4 regions of the Martinezella sp. CNPSo 3795 genome follow, and region 3 is predicted to be linked to each of the others. Evidence: predicted binding sites of a transcription regulator. Region 3 holds the regulator's gene; each other region holds the start of a gene.
The links. Region 3 encodes PhoB, which activates phosphate uptake and scavenging genes when phosphate is short. Its sites were predicted from a motif close to TGTCATNNANCTGTCAT; they were not measured.

Region 1 (3,946 bases), on a different contig from region 3:
GCGGGCAAGCGCGGCAATGGCGCGCACGGCGGCCATCTTCATCTCTTCGTTGATCGTCTTGGCGCCGCAATCGAGCGCTCCGCGGAAAATATAGGGGAAGCAGAGGACGTTGTTGACCTGGTTCGGGAAGTCCGAGCGGCCAGTGCAGATCATTGCATCGGGACGGGCGGCACGGGCGAGATCCGGCATGATTTCCGGCGTCGGGTTGGCGAGCGCCATGATCAGCGGCTTTTCGGCCATCTGCGCCAGCAATTCGGGTTTCAGCACGCCGGCAGCCGACAGGCCGAGGAAGACGTCGGCGCCCGGAATGGATTCGGCGAGCACGCGCTTGTCGCTATCTTGAGCGTAGACGGATTTCCACGCGTCCATCAGGACGTTGCGATCCTTGTAGACCAGACCCTCGATATCGTGGACCCAGATGTTCTCGCGCCTGGCGCCGAGGATGACGAGCAGGTTAAGGCAGGCGAGCGCCGCCGCCCCCGCGCCGGAAGCGACGATCTTGACGTCTTCGATCTTTTTGCCGGCCAGTTCCAGCCCATTGAGGATGGCGGCGGCGACGATGATGGCGGTGCCGTGCTGATCGTCGTGAAAGACCGGAATTTCCATTTTCTCGCGCAGGCGGCGCTCGACGTCAAAGCATTCCGGCGCCTTGATGTCTTCGAGATTGATACCGCCGAAGGTCGGCTCGAGCGCCGAGACGGTATTGACCATCTCATCGACCGTCGGTGCTGCGATTTCGATGTCGAAGACGTCGATGCCGGCGAATTTCTTGAAGAGAACGGCCTTGCCTTCCATAACAGGCTTCGAAGCGAGCGGACCGATATTGCCGAGCCCGAGCACGGCGGAACCGTTGGAAATCACCGCTACGAGATTGGCGCGGGATGTATAGTCAGCTGCCGTTTCGGGGTTGTCGCGGATGGCGATGCAGGGGGCAGCGACGCCGGGGGAATAGGCAAGTGCCAGATCGCGCTGATTGCCCAGCGGCTTGGTCGCTTGAATTTCGAGCTTGCCGGGACGGGGATAACGATGGAAATAAAGCGCCTGCTCGTCGAAATTTCCGCTCGCCATGTTCTTGGCTGCTTTCGAAGTGTCGTTCGTATCCAACTTGCGTCTCCATTCCTGCCTGCGCTTTGAGTCTTCTGCATACATCAATCGCTTCGCCTTCACAGTATGGAATTGAGGTCACAAGGCGTTTTTGTCGTGGCAAAACTGAATTGCCTTTTCCGCAATGATCGCAGATCGCGCGATGTCCTTTCCGCAAGTCGAAGGCTGCGAACGCGTCATCTTGGAAAGAATGGCGTGAAAGTGCACAGATGGGCGGCTCATCCAAGCGAGGCGGCGCGGGCCATGTTTCGCCTTGGTATCGCCAGCTTTACAAGCAATCGTCCTGACCTCGCAGTTGCCGCGAAACTTGGTTGAACGTCGCCGCTGGGCCGCCAAGCACAGGGTTTGTCATCTTCCTGAAACACGAGTCTGGTTTTGGAATAGCCAATGTAGGATAGGGCACGGACATAAAGTTCGTGAATGAAAACATGGACCCCCGGCATTTCCGAACGCTATTCATTTCTGACGTGCATCTCGGCTCGAAGGCCGCCAAGGCGGATTACCTGCTCGATTTTCTCCGTTATCACGAGGCCGATACCATCTTCCTGGTTGGCGACATCGTTGATGGCTGGCGGCTGAAGCGAAACTGGTACTGGCCCCAGGATTGCAACGACGTCGTACAGAAGCTCCTGCGCAAGGCGCGCAAGGGCACGCGCATCGTTTATATCCCCGGCAATCACGACGAATTCCTGCGTGACTTCCCCGGAATGCACTTCGGCGGTATCGAGGTGGCGCAGCGCGCCATGCATGAAACGGCCGACGGGAAGAAATATCTCATCCTGCACGGCGACGAATTCGATGTCGTTGTCCGCAATGCCCGCCTGCTCGCCTATCTCGGAGACTGGGCTTACGACATGGCCATCTTGATCAATATCGGACTTGCGGCGGTGCGCCGACGCCTGAACATGCCCTATTGGTCCTTTTCGGCCTGGGCAAAGCTGCAGGTGAAGCACGCCGTCAATTTCATCGGCGAGTTTCAGCGTGTCGTGGCCGAAGAGGCCAAGCGCAATGATGCAGATGGCGTCATCTGCGGTCATATCCACCATGCCGTGATCGAGGATCTCGATGGGATCCGTTACATCAACACGGGCGACTGGGTGGAAAGCTGCACGGCGATTGCCGAACACGAAGACGGCACGTTCGAGCTGATCACGTGGCAGAATATTCTCGAAACGCAGCCAGTCGGCTCGCAGGTCGGAGAAATACCGCAGGCCCTCGGCGCACAGGCGGCCTGATTTCTGGCTCTTCACAGGCTTGATAATGGCTTGTCATAATTATTGATCGCTGCAAGACAGCCCTGGCTTCGGATTTTTCCGAAACGTTACGGTTTTGGCCATTTCTCGCCATAGTCGTATTCTCGATAGCATGATAGGGACAAGTACGTTCCCCTTCAGGTCTGTCATGATTCCCGCGATCAAGTCCTTCCAGGGCGAGGGTGCGCCTCCTTATTTCCGCTTGCGCGCCGCCTTGTCCTATTGCGCTCCGTTGTTCGTCAACGGCATTGCCGTACCCTTCTTTCCCGTCTGGTTGGCGGGGCTGAATTTCAACGATCACGAGATTGGCCTGGTGATCGCCATTCCCATGGTCGTGCGCGTCCTCGTGACACCCATCATCGCGGTACTGGCCGATCACATGAGAGAGCGGGCCGATGTATTGTTATGGTCGGGTGCCTTGTCGCTGCTGACGGCAATCGCGCTTTACTGGACCAGCGATTTCTGGCCGGTGCTTCTGGTCTACGGCATTCAGGGCGCTACTTACGCGCCTTACGTACCGGTGGTCGAATCGATTGCCATGTCGGGTGTGCGCCGCTGGGGTTTCGACTACGGTTCCATGCGGGTCTGGGGATCGATCACCTTTATCCTGTCGACCCTTCTCGGCGGCCAGCTGATCGGCATGTGGGGCGGCACGACAGTATTGCCCGTGATGGTGGCGGGGTTCATTCTGACGACGATGATGGGCTTTTTCGCGCCACGTATCGGGCCGACGCGCCGGCGCAACCAACCGATCAATCTGCAATCGCCGACCGGAAATCTGCGCTCGCCGCAATTGCTTATAACCATGATCGGCGTATCGATACAGCAATCGAGCCATGCGATGCTCTATACATTTGCGTCGATCTACTGGCATAAGCTCGGCTTTTCCGGCGCCGAGATAGCCGTGCTGTGGAGCATTGGCGTCACGGCCGAGGTGATGGTGTTTTTCCTGTCGAGAAAACTGAGCAGGAGGTTCAGCGCCTGGACGCTCATCTTCTTCGGTTCGACCATGTGCATTCTGCGCTGGGTCCTGTTTCCGAGCAATTTCGGCTTCATCGGCTATTTTGTGCTGCAATGTTTTCATTCATGCACCTATGCCTGCGTCCATACCGGCGTTCAGCGTCGTATCGTGGCGTCCGTCCATGAGACGCAGGAATCATCGGCTCAAGGCGCCTATTATTTCTACAATGGCATGTTCCTGGGATTGATGACGCTTGCATCCGGCTATCTCTACGCCTGGCTCGACCTGACGAGTTACTATGTCATGGCCGGCATCGCCGCCTTTGGGCTCGCCATGGTCGTTTTTGCCTATGGGCTGCAGGCGAGAAAGCCGGCAATCGGCGGAGGCGCTCACGGCGTATCCTGACGCGGTGCAACAAATTCATTTGGATATCAAAAAGCCGTGACATATGTTGGCGCCGGCGCGAGATGGAAATTCCATGCATAGTCGGTGTATTAAGCACTGACCATGCGGACTCACCGAGTCGGCGTATGTTGTGCCAGATTTGAAAGACGCATGAGTTTGAAAGCAGCCGAGCAAAGGTCCGATGCACCGAAGATCGATGATGCGCCCGAGGGCGCAGGCCATC
Region 2 (3,946 bases), on a different contig from region 3:
CAGAAGGTCACGCAGACGCAAGGCCCGAATATCCTGCGCCTCAAGGGGATCATCGCTTTCAAGGACGATCCGGAGCGCTACGTCGTTCAGGGCGTGCACATGATCATCGAAGGCGATCATCAGCGCCCCTGGAAGGACGGCGAGAAGCATGAAAGCCGCCTCGTCTTCATCGGCCGCGAGCTCGACCGCGAAAAGCTGGAAGCCAGCTTCAAGGCGTGCGAGGCGTCTGCCTGATGCCGACTGTTGCTCCGCTTGATATCGACGGCCACGTTCTGGCCGTCGAATTTTTAGGTGACACCCCCTTCTTCGCCAGCGCCGCCGGCGCGATCCACCGCCTCGAAGGCGGCGAGAAGGTTACCGAAGCCCATCAGGGGACGCTGACCTGCATCCGCGATCCCTATAGCGAAAGCCTGATTTCCGGCGGCGAGGACGGCAAGGTTCAGAGGATCGCAGCCGACGGCAGCACGACGGTGCTCGCAGAAGCGCCGCGCAAATGGATCAGCCAGCTTGCAGCCGGCCCGCAGGGCTCCGTCGCCTATTCCTATGGCAAGAGCACTTTCGTACGGCTCTCCGATGGGACGACGAAAGAGTTTCCGGAAGAACGCACCGTCGAAGGCATAGCCTTTGCACCCAAGGGCCTGCGCATCGCGGTTGCCCGCTATAATGGCGTATCCCTGCACTGGGTCGGCATGAGCGCGCAGCCGATCAACCTGGAATGGAAGGGTGCCCATACGAGCGTCACCTTCTCGCCGGACGGCCAGTTCATCGTCACCACAATGCAGGAAAACGCCCTGCACGGCTGGAAGCTGGATACGAAGCCCGGCGCCGAAGCCCGCCACATGCGCATGACCGGCTATCCCGCCAAGGTGAAGTCGCTCTCCTGGTCCAACAAGGGCAAATGGCTTGCCTCGTCCGGCGCACCGGCCGCAATCGTCTGGCCCTTCCAGGGCAAGGACGGGCCGATGGGCAAGGCCCCGCTCGAGCTCGGCACACGCGCGAATATCATGGCAACCTCCGTGAAATTCCATCCCGCCGAGGATATCCTCGCCATCGGCTTCATCGATGGTATGATCCTTGCGGTTCGCATCGGCGACGCCAAGGAAGCGCTCTTGCGCCGGCCTGGCAAGGGTGCGATCACATCGATGAGCTGGAGCAAGTCCGGCAAGCTTCTCGCCTTCGCTTCCGAAGCCGGTGATTGCGGCGTCATCGACATTTCGGCCTAGAGGAAGACAGGATCATGCCCCAGTCAGGAACGGCAATCGCCGGAAATGCACCTGCCCCGGCCGAAAACGTCTGGGATGTGATCCGTTGCGAAGCCGCCGAACTGGCGGCGCGCGAGCCGACGCTTGCGCCCCTGCTGCAGGCGCAATTGCTTGCCGGAAACTCCGAGGCCGAAAGCCTTGCAAACGTATTGGCCGCCCGGCTCTGCGTTGTCAGGATCGAGCACGGTGACATGTTTTCGCTGCTGTCCGACGTACTGATGCGATATCCTGCCATCCTGCAGGCGACCGAAGCGGATCTTGTCGCAGTGCGAACCCGCGACCCCGCCTGCACCACCTACCTGCATGCGCTTCTCAATCTGAAGGGGTTCCATGCCCTGCAGACGCACCGCATCGCCCATGCGCTCTGGACGGAAGGCCGCAGGGAAATTGCAAGCTGGCTCTCCAATCTCGTCTCGCTCGTCTTCGGCCCGGATATCCATCCGGCCGCGAAGATCGGCACCTCGATCATGCTCGACCACGGCTCCGGCATCGTCATCGGCGAAACCGCCGTGATAGAGGATGAGGTCTCCATCCTGCAGAACGTCACGCTCGGCGGCACCGGCAAGGAGAGCGGCGATCGTCATCCGAAGATCCGCCACGGCGTGATGATCGGCGCCGGCGCCAAGATCCTCGGCAATATCGAGGTGGGCGCCTTCAGCAAGGTTGCCGCTGGCAGCGTCGTGGTCAAAACCGTACCGCCGCATTGCACGGTCGCAGGCGTACCCGCCGCGGTCGTGCGCATCCATCGCGCCGACGAGATCCCGGCCGAGACGATGGATCAGAATATCTGATTTCGCCTGGGACTGTGGCCACCTCGTGGTTCGAGGCATCGTCGTTTTCGCTGCGCTTAACGCCGCTGCACCTCACCATGAGGTGGAGCAAGTTCCGTGACGAGGCACGCAGATCAGCCCTCATGCTGAGGAGGCCCGAAGGGCCGTCTCGAAGCACGAGGGCGGGTGAGGAAGCGCCCCGCCACCAGTCCGTGACATAAGGTAGCACCGGAAACGCTCCCCTTACCCTTCATGGAACTGTCATGCTCCATTGATAGCTCGAAAGGGTTCTCTATGCCCGGCGTGGCGCAAATGCGCCGGAGCAATGCCCCCACTCGAAGAGGATATGACGATGACCAGTTTTTCACGTCGCGCCGCCCTTAAAGCCGGCAGCGCGCTTACCCTTGTTTTGCTCTGTTCCGCCGCCGGTGCCGCCGATATGGCGCCGGCACCGAATACCGCGACCCCCATCAAGCATCTTGTCGTTATCTTCCAGGAAAATGTCTCCTTCGACCATTATTTCGCGACCTACCCCAAGGCAGCGAACGTCGATGGCGAACCGGCATTCAAGGCCGCCGACAACACGCCGACCGATATCAATACGCTCGCCAATGCCGGTCTTCTGGACAACAATCCGAACAAAACCAACACGGCAAACGGCGCCGATGCGGCAGCCCCCTTCCGGCTCGACCGCACGCAGGCCGCAACCCAGTCGCAGAACCATGGCTATACCGCCGAACAGGCCGCCTACAACAACTTCGCCATGGACCTCTTCCCCGCCAATACCGGCAAGGGCACCAAGGGTGCTGCCGGCGCCTTCGGCACCAAGGGTCAGGTCATGGGCTATTACGACGGTAACACCGTCACGGCCCTTTGGAATTATGCCCAGCACTATGCGCTGAACGACAATTCCTTCTCCACCAATTTCGGCCCTTCGACCCCCGGCGCGCTGAACCTGATCTCCGGCCAGACCAATGGCGCCATCCTGCCGCCCGGCTATACGCTGGAAAGCGACGGCACCTATTCCAAGGGCCGCATCGTGCCCGACGGCAATGGCGGCTGGACCGCGATCAGCGATTTCGATCCGACGGGCGACGTCTGTTCGGTCGGCCAGACGGCGCTGATGTACGGCAAGAACATCGGCGACATGTTGAACGAGCACAAGATCACCTGGGGCTTCTTCGAGGGCGGCTTCGACCTCTCGCAGACCAACCCGGACGGCACGACCGGCTGCAAGCGCGCGACTACATCGGCCATCACCAAGGTCAATTACACCGATTATATTCCGCATCACCAGCCGTTCCAGTATTACGCCTCAACGGCCAACCCGACACATGCGCGTCCGTCTTCGGTGGCAACGATCGGCACGACCGATGCGGCAAATCACCAGTACGACATGACGGATTTCTACGCGGCCCTGAAGAACGGCAATATGCCCGCCGTCAGCTTCCTGAAGGCACCGGCCTATCAAGATGGCCACGCCGGCTATTCCGATCCGCTCGACGAGCAGGAATTCGTCACACAGGTGGTCAACACCGTGCAGAATTCGCCGGACTGGAAGGACACCGCCATCATTATCCTCTACGACGATTCCGACGGCTGGTATGATCATGCCCATGCGGTCGTCAATCCGTCGAAAATCCCCGTCAAAGGCTATGACGTTCTGAGCGGCGACGGCTGTTCCACCGGCACTGCCCTGCCCGGCGTCAACGGCCAGCCGGCGCAGGGACGGTGCGGCTACGGCACGCGCCAGCCGCTGCTCGTCATCTCGCCTTATGCCAAGGTCAACTTCGTCGATCACACGCTGACGGACCAGACCTCCGTCATGCGCTTCATCGAAGATAACTGGATGGGCGGCGCCCGCCTCGGCGGCGGCTCCTTCGATGTGCTCTCGGGCTCGCTGAACACCATGTT
Region 3 (3,946 bases):
GATACGATCGAGACCTGCCGCGTCACCGGCAAGATCACGCTCGACGATCAGGATGTCTACGACGACAGCATCGACGTCGTGGAATTGCGCGCCCGCGTCGGCATGGTCTTCCAGAAGCCCAACCCGTTTCCGAAGTCGATCTACGAGAATGTCGCCTACGGCCCGCGCATCCATGGCCTGCATCGCTCGAAGGCCGATCTCGAGCATATCGTCGAAACCAGTCTGCAGAAGGCCGGTCTCTGGGGTGAGGTGAAGGATCGGCTCCATGACGCCGGCACGAGCCTGTCGGGCGGCCAGCAGCAGCGCCTCTGCATCGCGCGCGCCGTTGCGGTCAGCCCGGAGGTGATCCTGATGGACGAGCCGTGCTCTGCGCTCGATCCGATCGCAACCGCCAAGGTCGAGGATCTCATCCACGAGCTTCGGGAGAATTTCACCATCGTCATCGTGACGCATTCCATGCAGCAGGCCGCTCGTGTCTCGCAGCGTACCGCAATGTTCCATCTCGGCCACCTGGTCGAGGAGAACGACACCGATAAGATGTTCACCAATCCCGACGATTTCCGCACGCAGGATTACATCATGGGCCGTTTTGGTTGATGATGGCAGGCGCGCGGCTCCTTTCACACAGTTCACTTGAGGATAGAAAAATGGTCTCCACTCACATTCTCTCTGCCTATGACGAAGACCTGAAGTTTCTGACGCGCCGCATTGCCGAAATGGGCGGCCTGGCCGAGCAGATGGTTAGCGACAGCGTACGCGCTCTCGTCAACAGCGACGCGGCCCTGGCCCAGAAGGTCATCTCCGACGACGTCGTTCTCGACCATGCCGAGCGCGAAGTTGGTGACAAGGCGATCGTCACCATCGCTCGTCGTCAGCCGATGGCAGCGGACCTGCGCGAAATCATGGGCTCGATCCGCATCGCCTCCGATCTGGAGCGCGTCGGTGATCTCGGCAAGAATACCGCAAAGCGCGTCATCGCCGTTCAGGGCACGGGCGTGCCGCGTCGTCTCGCTCGTGGCATCGAACACCTCTCCGAACTGGCACTGAGCCAGCTCAAGGAAGTTCTTGATGTCTACGCCACCCGCTCGCCGGACAAAGCCGTGTCGATCCGCGAACGCGACGAGGAAATCGACGCCATGTACACCTCGCTCTTCCGCGAGATGCTGACCTACATGATGGAAGATCCGCGCAACATCACCACCTGCACGCATCTTCTCTTCTGCGCCAAGAACATCGAGCGCATCGGCGACCATGCCACCAACATCGCCGAGACGATCTATTACATGGCGACCGGTGCTCAGCCGGAAGGCGAGCGCCCGAAGGACGATACCGCCAACACCGTCGGCGCAGTGACGGAATAATCTGGAAGCGAAGAAAGGAGACCATAGGCGCATGGTTCCGAGAGTTGCTGTTGTAGAAGACGAGGAAGCGCTTAGCGTTCTGCTGCGCTACAATCTTGAGGCCGAAGGCTTCGAGGTCGACACGATCCTCAGAGGTGATGAGGCCGAGCTGCGTCTCCAGGAGCGCATCCCCGATCTCCTGATCCTCGACTGGATGCTCCCCGGCGTGTCCGGCATCGAGCTCTGCCGCCGGCTGCGTATGCGGCCGGAGACGGAGCGCTTGCCGATCATCATGCTGACGGCTCGCGGCGAGGAAAGCGAGCGCGTGCGCGGACTTTCGACCGGCGCGGACGATTACGTCGTCAAGCCGTTCTCGACGCCGGAGCTGATGGCCCGCGTCAAGGCGATGCTGCGGCGCGCCCGCCCGGAGGTTCTCTCCACGGTGCTGCGTTGCGGCGATATCGAGCTGGACCGCGAAACCCATCGCGTCCACCGCAAGAGCCGCGAAGTCCGGCTGGGGCCGACAGAATTCCGCCTGCTGGAGTTCCTGATGTCCTCGCCAGGCCGCGTCTTCTCGCGTTCGCAGCTGCTCGATGGCGTATGGGGGCACGATATCTACGTCGATGAACGCACGGTCGACGTCCATGTCGGCCGTCTGCGCAAGGCGCTCAATTTCTCCAATATGCAGGATGTCATCCGCACCGTTCGCGGCGCGGGCTATTCCATGGAAGCCTGAGCGGCTCGCCGCTCGGGTGTTACTAAATAGCGGCGGAAATAGAAAAACGGGCCTCGAGGGGCCCGTTTCTCTTTGTCTTGCGGTAACTTTCAGCCGTTGTTGCGACGGCGGTCATGCACCGGCTGGTAGGCCATGCGCTGATGATAGGTGCAGTAGGGGGACGAATCCGGGCTGTCATTGCCGCAGAAGTGGAAGTCGTCCTTCAGCGGGTCCCCGACCGGCCATTTGCAGGTGCGTTCCGTCAGCTCCGTCAGGCCGAGGCGGCGGGAGATCGGAACGACGACGTTCGATGCCGGGCGATACTGAATTTCATTGACGGAATCTATCTCGATCTCTTCCTTCAGCATGGTTGCACCCTGCTGGCGGGCGACCACGGTGCGGGTAGCGACGCGCGAGCCGTAGGTCGTTGCGCGGGGAGCCGCGGCACTGCGCTTTGGCGTGCGCGTCGCGGTTGCCGTGCCGCCCGCCTTCGCTCGGCCAGGAAGGTTCAGGCGGTGCACCTTGCCGATAACGGCATTACGGCTCACGCCACCGAGCTGCGCAGCGATCTGGCTGGCGCTCAACCCTTCGGACCATAGCTTTTTCAGCTTCTCGACGCGTTCGTCTGTCCAATTCATGCCCTGTCTCCGCTGTCGCGTTTCCGATGGCAGAATCCCTCACCATTGCCTCGCATGGGAACGAGGCGCGAAACGCTCTAAAATTGTGGTGACTAGTTCCGCCGCATGCAGTCTAGCAATTGCTTTTTAACCTAGTGTGAGGCTGACTCCGTGACAAGAGTCGCGAGAATCTTGAGGAATCGATTTCGAGGTTTTCCCCAACTTGCTGCCTAGGCGTGGCATTTCTGCAATAGGCGCCGCCGAACCTATCTCTTTTGCCCGCAAGCGCTATCTCGCACCTGCTAAAACGCCAGTTTTGTTGACATCGCGATGCAAAACATCAATAGTGCCCGGGCCGCCGCAAGGCGGCATTTTTGATTTTTTCGGACCCGTTTCATCAAATCGAAGCGATCGGTCCTTAAAGTTGTGATCAGGAGATATGGCCATGGCCGAGACCACGCCGCTTTATGACACCTATATGCGCGCTCCGTTACGGTTCGAGCGAGGCGAGGGCGTCTGGCTGGTCACCGAAAATGGCGAGCGCTACCTCGATTTCGCAGCCGGCGTCGCGGTCAACTCGCTCGGTCACGCCCATCCTCATCTCGTCGCCGAATTGAAGGCCCAGGCCGACAAGGTCTGGCACCTGTCGAACCTCTACGAGGTGCCCGGTCAGGAGAAGCTGTCGAAGCGGCTGACGGAAGCGACCTTCGCCGACAAGGTATTCTTCACCAATTCGGGCGCCGAGGCACTGGAATGCGCCATCAAGACGGCGCGGCGCTATCAATTCGCCAAGGGGCATCCCGAAAAGTTCCACATCATCACCTTCGAGGGCGCCTTCCACGGCCGCACCATCGCGACCATCGCCGCAGGCGGCCAGGAGAAGTATATCGAGGGCTTCGGACCCAAGGCACCGGGTTTCGATCAGGTACAATTCGGCGATCTCGATGCCGTGCGCGCCGCCATCACGGATGCGACGGCCGGAATCCTGATCGAGCCGGTTCAGGGCGAGGGCGGCATCCGTCCGGCCACCAACGAATTCCTGCGCGGGCTGCGTGAGATCTGCGACGAACATGGCCTGCTGCTGATCCTCGACGAAGTACAGTGTGGCGTCGGCCGCACTGGCAAGCTCTTCGCCTATGAATGGGCCGGCATCAAGCCTGATATCATGGCTGTCGCCAAGGGCATCGGCGGCGGTTTCCCGCTCGGTGCATGCCTTGCGACGGCAGAAGCCGCCTCAGGCATGAAGGCAGGCACCCACGGTTCCACCTATGGCG
Region 4 (3,946 bases), on a different contig from region 3:
GCCATTTGCGCGTGCATTATGGCATGACGCCCGAGGAATACAGACAGAAATGGGGACTTGCTCCCAACTATCCGATGGTTGCTCAGAATTACGCCAACCGTCGCTCGGAACTTGCCAAGATTTCCGGCCTCGGTGCGAACGGCAACAAGAGGGAAGGCGTCGGCTGAAGCAATCCGTTAACAGGCGCCTCATGCGCTCCTGACGGCTCGGCTTCGATGCTCCGTGGGAATGCAGGCGGATCTCGCGAACGCTTTCAATGCGTTTTGCGATGCCGGTCGCAGTGCCGTGTCCGTCGGCGGAATGCTGCAAATGAAATGACGCCCCGTCAGGGGCGCCATAGTCTTATCGAGAATGTTCGACGTCTTTATCGCGACGATTAGAAGACCTGGCGCAGCACGACGAACAGCACGAAGGCAAGCGCGATCGAGGCCGGCAGCGTTAGGATCCAGGCCATCAGCATGTTGCGCACGGTCGACCATTGCAGGCCGGAACCGTTGGCGGCCATGGTGCCGGCGACGCCGGAGGACAGGACGTGCGTGGTCGAGACCGGCAGGCCGAGATGGTCGGCAGCACCGATCGTCAGCATGGCGACGACTTCGGCGGCGGCACCCTGGCCGTAGGTCAGGTGCGTCTTGCCGATCTTTTCGCCGACGGTGACGACGATGCGCTTCCAGCCGACCATGGTGCCGAGGCCGAGCGCCAAGGCGACGGCAACCTTCACCCAGAGCGGGATGAACTTGGTCGCGTGATCGACGGCGGCATGATAGTTCGTGACGGCCTTCAGGTCGTCGGCGCTCATCGGCAGCAGCTTCTGCTTGTCGATGAGCTTCAGCGATTCACCGATCAGGTAGATATCGTTACGAACGTTGCCGACGAGCCCGTTTGGCAGCTTCTCGACGCTTGGATAGGCGGCGATCTCGGCGCTCGTGGCATGAATGTATGCTTGAAGAGCCGGCGTCGTCGCGTCCGTCCAGGTCTTGGTCTTGACGGCACTGCTGACAGCGGCCTTCGGATCGGCCGGAGCGGCAACGCCCGGTTTCACGTACTTGCCAAGCACGGTCTCAACCTGCGTTGAGGCAGCCTTGTAAGCTTCGAGATAGTTGACATCGGGTGTGCGGTTCAGCGCGAAAGCCGTCGGCACGAGGCCGATGAGGATAAGCATGATGAGGCCCATGCCCTTCTGGCCGTCGTTCGAGCCGTGAGCGAAGCTGACGCCGGTGCAAGTGAAGATCAGCAGGCCGCGGATCCAGATCGGTGGCGGCGTATTGCCTTTCGGCGCTTCATAAAGCTCCTTGTTGCGGATCAGCACCTTGGCGACCAGCAGCAATATTGCAGCTGCGGCAAAGCCAATGATCGGCGACAGGAGCAGCGACATGCCGACGTTGCTTGCCTGTGACCAGTCGACACCGCTGGTGGCGGAGCCGGCGGGTGCCAGGAACTGGTTGGCGAGGCCGACCCCGATGATCGAGCCGACGAGCGTATGCGAACTCGAGGCCGGCAAGCCGAGATACCAGGTGCCGAGGTTCCAGATGATGGCGGCGGTCAGCAGGGCGAAGACCATGGCGAGACCGGAGCCGGAGCCGACTTGCAGGATGAGTTCGACCGGCAGCAGCGCCAAGATGCCGAAGGCGACGGCGCCTGAAGACGTGAGAACACCGAGGAAGTTGAAGAAGCCCGACCATATGACGGCGAATTCCGCCGGCAGCGAGCGCGTATAGATGACAGTGGCGACGGCGTTGGCAGTATCGTGGAAGCCGTTGACGAATTCGAAGCCGAGCGCGATCAGCAGCGCCAGGCCGAGCAGGATCCACGGAACGGCGGCGGCTTCGGCGAGGTCGCTGCCAAGAGCATAGCCGACATAGGCAAGGCCGGCCAGCACGACGACACCGAAGATCGGCAGAAACCATTTTGCCGAACTACCGGCGCCGTGAATTGGATGGTTGGCATTGCCACCCTCCGAAGTGTTTGAAGCGAGGTCGACCATCCCAAACTCCTTTATGGCAATTGATATCGTTGGTGTAAGCCTCCTTCATGAAACTCTCGTGACGCGCGAGTAGGTTGCGGCTGGCTGCAAATACCGGCAACAGGACGCTTTTTTGGCTGCGGTCAGGCGTTTGGTCTGATCTTGATTTCGCCGTCAAATGACCTTTTTCGGTTCAGCCGGCGTTCATACCTTAGGGGGTTAAATCCCGCATGTAAGGGACTTGGATAGAGGGCCATCAAAATGAGATCGTCCGTGATTGCCATCGCTGCCTTGTTTGGCAGCCTGGTTGTATCTTCGGCAGAGGCAATGCCTATCCCAGCCGTTGGGACAGCGGCCTCAGCGCCGATCGTGAAAGTTGACTATGCCTGCGGTCGTGGCTGGCACCTGACGCGCTGGGGCGAATGCCGCCCCAATCGCTGGGGTCCGCCGCCCCGGCGCTGGGGGTACTACAGGCCGCCACCGCCGCCGCCATGGGGCTGGCACGGCCATCGCCATCATCGCGATGGCTGGCGCGATGACCGTTGGCGCGATCGCCCGCGTTACTGGTAAGATCAGAAACACCGCCGCATCTTGCGGCGGTGTTTTGTTAAGGCCAGTTCGAGGAACAGTGCGCAGCGGTTCCTAAGATTGAGCTTGCGCCCGCAATGCGCGCGCTCCTAACCATAGCCCTGCAAGTACGAACAGGCTGGCCGATAAGATCGCAGCAAGGCTTTTCGCATGAAGCGCGATATCTGCAAGCTTCGGCCGGATGAGATCGGCCGTGTTGAAGTTCTCGCCGCTGAATTTGCACAGGACGAGCGAGAGATTATTGCGCACGAGTGCCATATCGATATCGGAGACGAGGTCGTCGACCGGTTCCTTTTCCACTTTCATCACGCGCATCTGCAGCAGCACTGCTTTTGCAGCCGCAAAATAGGCGTGCGAACATTCGTTGAAAGGGCTTTCCTCGTCGCTGACGCTGCCTGGCATCACGCCCCATAGGCAATAGGCGCGCTGGATCTGCGCGAAGTTCAAGAGACGGCGGAAGGTTTCGTCGGTATCCGATATGCTCTCGGCAAGCGAGATGATCCGCCCGTAATAGGGAGCGATCACCGCCATCTCGCCATGGGTGAGACTGGGAATCGGGATGCCGGCCTGGCTGCCGGAGGAGCCGCCGCCATGTGCGGCAACCGAAGCTGGCCAACCTGCAACGATGAGACAGAAGATTGCAAATAGGACGCCACCTGGATACGGGCGTCTCCCGCGCATGTTGCCATGCGCGGGATGCGATCTATTTACCACACTAAGCCCGGCGTAGGGCCGCATTGCCGTAGCGTGTCTGCGGCAACTGACGTTCCGCCCAGGCTCCGAAGGCAAGACCGAGCGTCGTCCAGAGAATGGCGTGCATGCCGAGCGAGGTGACGCGGAAGCGCCAGAGCACGACGGCGGAAAACTGCTCGGGCACTTCGTTGATGGGGGGAAGCAGATATTGGATCAGCGCGATGAAGGCGATGTAGCCAATGCCGGCAATGATCGCACCGTTCCAGGAACCATATCGCGCCGCCAGCCTCCGACCGAAGCCGACGGCGACGATCATGCCGATGACGGAGGCAACGATCATGATGAAGAACAGTTCCGTTCTCGCGCCGATCGTATCGGGATTGCCGACGGCCGGCGGATTTGCCGGATACTTGAGATCGGGCACGAGCGAAATCGTCACGAAAGCGGCGAGCGCGAGCAGCGCTGCCGTGCCGCGCGCACCCAAGGGGCTGATGCGGCCGTAGATGAAGGAGAAAACCAGCGCGAACAATCCGCCGATTGCGGTGGAAAAGATCACGCTGCCGGTGAAGAGACCGATGCCCGCCTGCGTAGCGCGGCTGACAATCTCTGGTTCAGGAGCTTCGCCGGCCGCCTGCGCGGCCTTTTCTTCAAACCCGATGGCCCAGTCGACCAGCGGTTCGCCGAAGATGTGGGCAAAAGCAA

Region 1: the regulator PhoB is predicted to act here: its motif matches at 1,451-1,467, upstream of AC13QY_RS15025 (UDP-2,3-diacylglucosamine diphosphatase).
Region 2: the regulator PhoB is predicted to act here: its motif matches at 2,281-2,297, upstream of AC13QY_RS13160 (phospholipase C).
Region 4: the regulator PhoB is predicted to act here: its motif matches at 2,032-2,048, upstream of AC13QY_RS27710 (inorganic phosphate transporter).

The regions. Positions count from the first base shown of each region.
Region 1 covers NZ_JBXSOQ010000004.1:342,618-346,563, forward strand. The annotation lists gene AC13QY_RS15020 (NADP-dependent malic enzyme) at 1-1,068, opposite strand, end outside; gene AC13QY_RS15025 (UDP-2,3-diacylglucosamine diphosphatase) at 1,533-2,339, shown strand; gene AC13QY_RS15030 (MFS transporter) at 2,506-3,723, shown strand; gene AC13QY_RS15035 (ABC transporter permease) at 3,874-3,946, shown strand, end outside.
Region 2 covers NZ_JBXSOQ010000003.1:711,100-715,045, forward strand. The annotation lists gene AC13QY_RS13145 (CobW family GTP-binding protein) at 1-234, shown strand, start outside; gene AC13QY_RS13150 (WD40 repeat domain-containing protein) at 234-1,223, shown strand; gene cysE (serine O-acetyltransferase) at 1,238-2,053, shown strand; gene AC13QY_RS13160 (phospholipase C) at 2,385-3,946, shown strand, end outside.
Region 3 covers NZ_JBXSOQ010000005.1:118,945-122,890, reverse strand. The annotation lists gene pstB (phosphate ABC transporter ATP-binding protein PstB) at 1-597, shown strand, start outside; gene phoU (phosphate signaling complex protein PhoU) at 648-1,361, shown strand; gene phoB (phosphate regulon transcriptional regulator PhoB) at 1,393-2,076, shown strand; gene AC13QY_RS16200 (GcrA family cell cycle regulator) at 2,166-2,693, opposite strand; gene AC13QY_RS16195 (aspartate aminotransferase family protein) at 3,118-3,946, shown strand, end outside.
Region 4 covers NZ_JBXSOQ010000013.1:154,314-158,259, reverse strand. The annotation lists gene AC13QY_RS27715 (Ros/MucR family transcriptional regulator) at 1-167, shown strand, start outside; gene AC13QY_RS27710 (inorganic phosphate transporter) at 377-1,984, opposite strand; gene AC13QY_RS27705 (GCG_CRPN prefix-to-repeats domain-containing protein) at 2,225-2,533, shown strand; gene AC13QY_RS27700 (hypothetical protein) at 2,606-3,232, opposite strand; gene AC13QY_RS27695 (CbtA family protein) at 3,267-3,946, opposite strand, start outside.